DNA from 3 places in the Frondihabitans sp. PAMC 28766 genome. Region 3 is predicted to be linked to each of the others. Evidence: predicted binding sites of a transcription regulator. Region 3 holds the regulator's gene; each other region holds the start of a gene.
What was found. The regulator HrcA, encoded in region 3, represses chaperone genes, less so after heat shock. The targets are predictions, from matches to a motif close to TTNGCACTCGNNNNNNNCGAGTGCNAA.
Positions count from the first base shown of each region.

Region 1: a site for HrcA is predicted at 1,239-1,265, ahead of groL (chaperonin GroEL). Genes of this name have one in related genera too.
Region 2: a site for HrcA is predicted at 1,071-1,097, ahead of groES (co-chaperone GroES). Genes of this name have one in related genera too.

Region 1 covers NZ_CP014513.1:1,436,429-1,438,672, forward strand. The annotation lists gene AX769_RS07045 (DUF3263 domain-containing protein) at 1-93, shown strand, start outside; gene AX769_RS07050 (LytR C-terminal domain-containing protein) at 126-737, shown strand; gene AX769_RS07055 (cold-shock protein) at 912-1,115, shown strand; gene groL (chaperonin GroEL) at 1,306-2,244, shown strand, end outside.
Region 2 covers NZ_CP014513.1:1,275,163-1,277,406, reverse strand. The annotation lists gene AX769_RS06295 (hypothetical protein) at 1-465, opposite strand, end outside; gene groES (co-chaperone GroES) at 624-920, opposite strand; gene AX769_RS06285 (class I SAM-dependent methyltransferase) at 1,155-2,244, shown strand, end outside.
Region 3 covers NZ_CP014513.1:2,971,123-2,973,366, reverse strand. The annotation lists gene hemW (radical SAM family heme chaperone HemW) at 1-11, shown strand, start outside; gene AX769_RS14210 (DUF4870 domain-containing protein) at 179-535, opposite strand; gene hrcA (heat-inducible transcriptional repressor HrcA) at 634-1,653, shown strand; gene dnaJ (molecular chaperone DnaJ) at 1,745-2,244, shown strand, end outside.

The DNA.
Region 1 (2,244 bases), 1.5 Mb from region 3:
GCACTGGCGTACGCGCCCATGCTCGTCGGGAGGCTCCTGCGCCTTCGCGACACCCGAGCCGAGGCGCGCAGTGCCCGCAGCTTCGGGCGCTGACCCGAAGCCCACGACGGAAGACCACCACATCCATGGCCAAGTTCCCGCCCGACCGGTTCGACGGCGTCCCTGAATCGCCCCTGCGCGTCGGTGCGCACCGTTCGGGCGTCAAGCGGCACGGCGGCTGGATCGTCTTCGCCTGGGCGGCGCTGGCCTGCCTCGTCCTGGTCGGCATCGGCGTGGCCGTGCTCAAGATCACCGACAGCAACAACCAGTTCCACGACACCTCGACGACCGCGCCGAGCATCTCGGCGACGCCCGGCAGCTCGTCGGGCACCCCGTCGCCCGGCGCATCGACCTCGACGACGCCCACGGTCGCCCCGACGCCGACGCCCCTTCTCGACCCGTCCCAGATCAACTCGGCGGTGACCACCATCACGGTCCTGAACTCGACGAAGACGGCAGGCCTCGCGGCCAACGCCGGCGGCGCCCTGAAGAACGGCGGCTGGGTCGTCGGCAACGAGGGCAACGCGACGACCGAGGTGCCGACGTCCGTCGTCTACTACGACTCGTCGGCGGCCGACAACGAGTCGATCGCCCTCGGCATCGCCAAGACCCTCGGCATCTCGCAGGTGCAGCAGAGCACCGCCTTCCCGAGCTCGACGATCACCGTCGTGCTGGGCAGCGATTACGTCTCCAAGTAACGTCAAACCGCGCGTCAGGTTACGGCCGTGTTAAAAGCGGCTGATCCAGGCTCTCCGAGTCGATTTTTTACCGCCGAGGGAGGGATTTCGGGGTCGTTCTTCATTACTATCTGGAACCAGTCGTCGTCCGAGCACATGGGCTGGTGGCGAGCGTTCACAGCTAGGGAGTACGAAATGGCAAACGGAAGCGTCAAGTGGTTCAACGCCGAAAAGGGCTACGGTTTCATCACCGTCGAGGGGGGCGGGCAGGATGTCTTCGTTCACTACTCAGCCATCGACATGAGCGGCTACAAGGTCCTCGAGGAGGGCCAGGCAGTCGTCTTCGAAGTCGGCACCGGCAACAAGGGCCCGCAGGCCGAGGCTGTTTGCCTCGCCTGACTCGGCATCCTTCTGAAAGGGCGTCACCCCGCTGATGGGGTGGCGCCTTTTCCGTCGGTCCGGCTTCCTTCGCGCGGCGCTCCCGACGCACTTGCACTCACAGGGGGTGAGTGCCAGAATCAATTGGCACTCCTCTGTAGTGAGTGCCAAGGTTCATGCTTCATTACGTCCGGGAGGGACGAAAAACCACATGGCAAAGATCATTGCTTTTGACGAAGAGGCCCGACGCGGCCTCGAGCGCGGCCTGAACATTCTTGCCGACGCAGTGAAGGTCACGCTCGGCCCGCGCGGTCGCAACGTCGTCCTCGAAAAGAAGTGGGGCGCCCCCACGATCACCAACGACGGCGTGTCCATCGCCAAGGAGATCGAGCTGGACGACCCCTACGAGAAGATCGGCGCCGAGCTGGTCAAAGAGGTCGCCAAGAAGACCGACGACGTCGCCGGCGACGGCACCACCACCGCCACCGTCCTCGCGCAGGCTCTCGTTCGCGAGGGTCTCCGCAACGTGGCTGCCGGCGCCGACCCGATCAGCCTGAAGCGCGGCATCGAGAAGGCCGTCGCGGCCGTCTCCGCGCAGCTGCTCGAGAACGCCAAGGAGATCGAGACCAAGGACGAGATCGCCGCCACGGCTTCCATCTCGGCTGCGGACCCCACGATCGGCGCGCTCATCGCCGAGGCCATCGACAAGGTCGGCAAAGAGGGTGTCGTCACCGTCGAGGAGTCGAACACCTTCGGCACCGAGCTCGAGCTCACCGAGGGCATGCGCTTCGACAAGGGCTACCTGTCGCAGTACTTCGTCACCGACCCCGAGCGCCAGGAAGCCGTCTTCGAAGACGCCTACATCCTGATCGTCAACTCGAAGATCTCGAACATCAAAGACCTGCTGCCGATCGTCGACAAGGTCATCCAGTCGGGCAAGCAGCTGCTCATCATCGCCGAGGACGTCGACGGAGAGGCCCTGGCCACTCTCGTAGTCAACAAGATCCGCGGCATCTTCAAGTCGGTCGCCGTCAAGGCCCCCGGCTTCGGCGACCGTCGCAAGGCTCAGCTGCAGGACATCGCGATCCTGACCGGCGGCCAGGTCATCTCGGAGGAGGTCGGTCTCAAGCTCGAGAACGCCACCCTCGAC
Region 2 (2,244 bases), 1.7 Mb from region 3:
CCTGCGCGTCACGGTCTCGAGATGGGCGGCCCAACGCTCGGGCCTGGTGCTGAGGAGGACGTCGGGGATGCCGAGCAGGAGGAAGGCGACCTCGACCCCCTCGGCGTCGAAGGAGCGGCGCGAGGCGAGCTTCCGCAGCGTGAGGTCGGGCTCGGCGACGATCGACCAGACGGCACCCCGATTCGACTCGCTCGCGATGTGCTCGGCCGTCCGCGTGGCGACCGTCAGCCCGTGGCTCAGGACGCCGTGCCCCGAGGCGGCGACGTCGCCCACGAAGAGCAGGCGCAGCGGGTCGACGCCCGCGACACGCAGCACCGGGGCGTCGCGCGGGTAGAGGTTGCGGCGCACCTCGAGCTGGTAGAGCGCGAACGAGACGTAGAGCAGCGGTCGGCCCACGGCGAACAGCGCGTCGGTGAGGCGACTACGCGGGGGTGGCGTCGGCCTCGCGTCGGGGAGCGATGACATCGACACCATCGTGGCACGCGGTCAGCGTTCTCACGGCATCGACTGTCGGCAAAAGAGAGGACACGCGGGTGATTCTGGCGCTGACCCGCCCCGTGGTCGCCATCGGCACGACGAAGGGCCCCTCTCGTGACGAGAGGGGCCCTTCGGCTGAAGCGGTGCTACTTGACGATGACCGCCAGAACGTCGCGAGCCGAGAGCACGAGCAGGTCTTCTCCGCCGTACTTCACCTCGGTTCCGCCGTACTTCGAGTAGATGACCTTGTCGCCCGTGGCGACGTCGAGGGGGACGCGGTTGCCGTTGTCGTCGATGCGGCCGGGGCCTACGGCGACGACTTCGCCCTCCTGGGGCTTCTCTTTGGCGGTGTCGGGGATCACGAGGCCCGAGGCAGTGGTCTGCTCGGCCTCGACCTGACGGATGACGATGCGATCTTCGAGCGGCTTGATGTTGACCGACACGGGTGACCTCTTCTTTCTCAACGAGCTGCGACAGCGGAACTGTAATCCGTGGACTACGGATTTCCATGGACTCATGCGTTTCTCATGAGCCCGGGAGATCCGTGGTTAGCACTTCACGTAGGTGAGTGCCAGAAGAAGCTTAGGGCTCCGCTGGCACTCGGTCAATCCGAGTGCCAAGTCCAATGGCCTCGTCCGGAGGCATTCTCCAAATGTCCCGGTCCGTAAGCTCGCAGTATGGAAACCTCCGAGCTCCGCGAACTCCTCACCCCCGAGGGCCTGCGGCTGCTCGACTCCCTGCCGCCCTTCGAGGCAGGATCAGATGTGCTCGCGCAGGTCAGCGGCCTCCGCAAGCAGGGCCACTCCCCCGCTCTCGTGGCGGCAGTGTTGACGCAGGCCCGCCTGCGCGCCAAGGGCCACGCCAAGTTCGGCGACTTCGCCGACCGCATGCTCTTCACCGAGGCGGGCCTCGAGCAGGCCACGCGCCTCCCCGTCGCCTCGACGCACGCCGGGCGATTCCGCCGCGCCGGCCTCCAGACCGTCGCCGACCTCGGCTGTGGCATCGGCGGAGACGCGATGGCCTTCGCCGCCCTCGAGCTCGGGGTGGTCGCCATCGACCGCGACGAGGTCACCGCCGCGGTCGCCACGTACAACCTCGCCCCGTGGGAGGCCGCAGAGGTACGACTCGGCTCGGCCGAAGACGCGGATCTCTCCGGCGTCGACGGCGTCTTCCTCGACCCGGCCCGGCGCACGAGCGGGCACTCCTCGACGACGCGGCTGCAGGATCCTGCGAGCTGGTCGCCGTCTCTCGACATCGCGTTCGGGCTCGCCGAGCGCCTGCCCACCGGGGTGAAGCTCGGCCCCGGCATCGACCGCGACCTGCTGCCGGGCGACGCCGAATGTCAATGGATCTCGGTCGACCGCTCGGTGGTCGAGGTCGGCGTGTGGTTCGGGCCGCTGGCCCGACCGGGCATCCGGCGCGCCGCACTCGTGCTCGGCGCCCACGGGGCCGCCGAGCTGACCGCCGCGGGCGACACCGAGGACGCCGAGGTCGGCGACCTGCAGGAGTACGTCTACGAGCCCGACGGCGGGGTCATCCGCGCACGCCTCATCGGCGACCTCGCGCGGCAGCTCGACGCCACGATGATCAGCCGCGACATCGCCTACCTGACCTCGCCGCTCGTGGAGTCGACGCCGTTCGCGCAGTGCTTCAGGGTGCTCGAGACCTTCCCGCTCGACGAGAAGCGCCTGAGGCAGGAGCTCAAGAAGCGCGGGATCGGCCGCGTCGAGATCAAGAAGCGCGGTGTCGACGTCGACCCGGCGGCCT
Region 3 (2,244 bases):
TCGGCGACTGACCCCGTCCCGTTTCACCTATAGGTGCGGCCCTGCCGCACAAAAACTTCTATGCGCCAATCGCTCACCCATAGGTAAAACGGGGGGCCGTTCTACCTATAGGTGCGGCCCTGCCACGCAGAAGTTTCTGTGCGGCAAACGCTCAGCCATAGGTAAAACGGAACGGGGATCAGTTCTTGACGAACTCGATCGAGAGCGGGTAGCGGTAGTACTGGCCACGGCGGGCGGCAAGGGCGGCGACGATCGAGAAGATGATCGTGATGACGAAGACGGCGAACGTGACGAAGTTACCGAGGAAGGGCACCGCCAGCAGCACCACACCGAGGAAGTGCCCGATCAGCATGGTGAGCTGGAAGTTCAGGGCGACGCGCGTGTGCTCTTTGATGAACGGGCCGCGGTCGCGCAGCACGAAGTAGCCGACGAGAGGCGCGAGGAAGCCGAAGAAGATACCGCCGACGTGGGTCAGCGTGGCCCAGAGGCGCTCTTGATCAGGGCGGAGTGGCTGCGGGTTGTAGTCACCGGTCATGCGATGAGCCTAGGTGCGCCGAGGTCGCGACACGGTCGAACAGCGGGCGTGGAGTACCATTGGCAGTCTTGCTAATGGAGTGCCAGCAGGAGGTGCAGGTGGTCAGCGAACGGGGTCTCGAAGTTCTCCGCGTCATCGTGCACGACTACGTCGAGTCGCGCGAACCGGTCGGCTCGAAGTCGATCGTCGACCGCCACCAGTTCGGTGTCTCCGCCGCCACGATCCGCAACGACATGGCCCTCCTCGAAGAAGAAGAGCTGATCGCCGCCCCGCACACGTCGTCGGGCCGGGTGCCGACCGACAAGGGCTACCGTCTCTTCGTCAACCAGCTCGCCGACCTCCGCCCGCTGACGGCAGCGCAGCGCACGGCCATCGAGACCTTCCTCGGCAACTCCTCCGACCTCGACGAAGTGCTCTCGCGCACGGTGCGGCTGCTCTCGCAGTTGACCAACCAGGTCGCCCTGGTGCAATACCCAACGTTCTCGCACGCGTCCGTCCGTCACGTCGAGTTCGTCCGCCTCAGCGAGACGCGCGTGATGACAGTGCTGATCACCGACGCCGGCCACGTCGAGCAGCGCACGCTCGATGTCCGCCCCGGCATCGACGAGGCCTTCCTCGGCGAGCTGCGGGCCAAGGTCAACGCCCTCGTCGGCGGCAAGCGATTAGCCGAAGCGGCGACCCTGCTGACGACGCTGCCCGATCTGTTCCATCCCGACCGCGCGGCTCTCGTCCGCCAGGTGACCCGCGCTCTGGTCGAGGAGGTCGCGGCGGGCCGCCCCGAGAAGCTGGTCATGGCCGGCGCCGCCAACCTGGTGCTCACCGAAGACGACTTCAGCGGCAACCTCTTCCCCGTGCTCGAGGCCATCGAAGAGCAGGTCACCCTGCTGCGCCTCTTCAGCGAGATGCGCTCCGACGCGGTCGACGTCGTCGCCAGCATCGGCCGCGAGAACGCCTCGTTCGGCCTCGCCCAGACCTCGGTGCTCGCGAGCGGCTACACGGCAGGCGCCGAAATGGCCCGCCTCGGCGTGCTGGGGCCGACACGCATGGACTACTCGACCAACATGGCGGCCGTCCGCGCGGTGGCCCGCTACCTGAGCGGGCTTCTCGGCGACCACTGATTCCCTGGGCGCACAGCCCGCCCACAGACCTGGATCCTTCGACACGACAGGATCCGAGACGACACGAAATCAAGCAGCAAAACGGAGACAAGTGGCAGATCACTACGACGTCCTCGGAGTCGACCGCAACGCGACACCGGAGGAGATCAAGAAGGCGTACCGGAAGCTCGCGCGCGAGCTCCACCCAGACGTGAACCCGAGCCCGAGCGCTTCCGAGCGCTTCAAAGAGGTCACTCACGCGTACGACGTACTCAGCGACCCGCAGCAGCGCCAGCAGTACGACCGCGGCCCGATGCCAGGATTCGGCGGAGGGGGCGGGGGCGGCGGCGCAGCCGGCTTCGGCGACATCTTCGACGCGTTCTTCGGCGGCGGCCAACAGCAGCGTCAGGGGCCCCGGTCGCGACGCGAACGTGGCCAGGACGCCCTTTTGCGCCTCGAGGTCGAGCTCGACGACATCGTCTTCGGCGTGCAGCGCGACATCGAGGTCGACACGGCCGTCCTCTGCGACACCTGCAACGGCTCGTGCTGCGCCCCGGGCACCAGCCCGCAGACCTGCGACATCTGCCACGGCTCGGGCCAGATCCAGCGCAC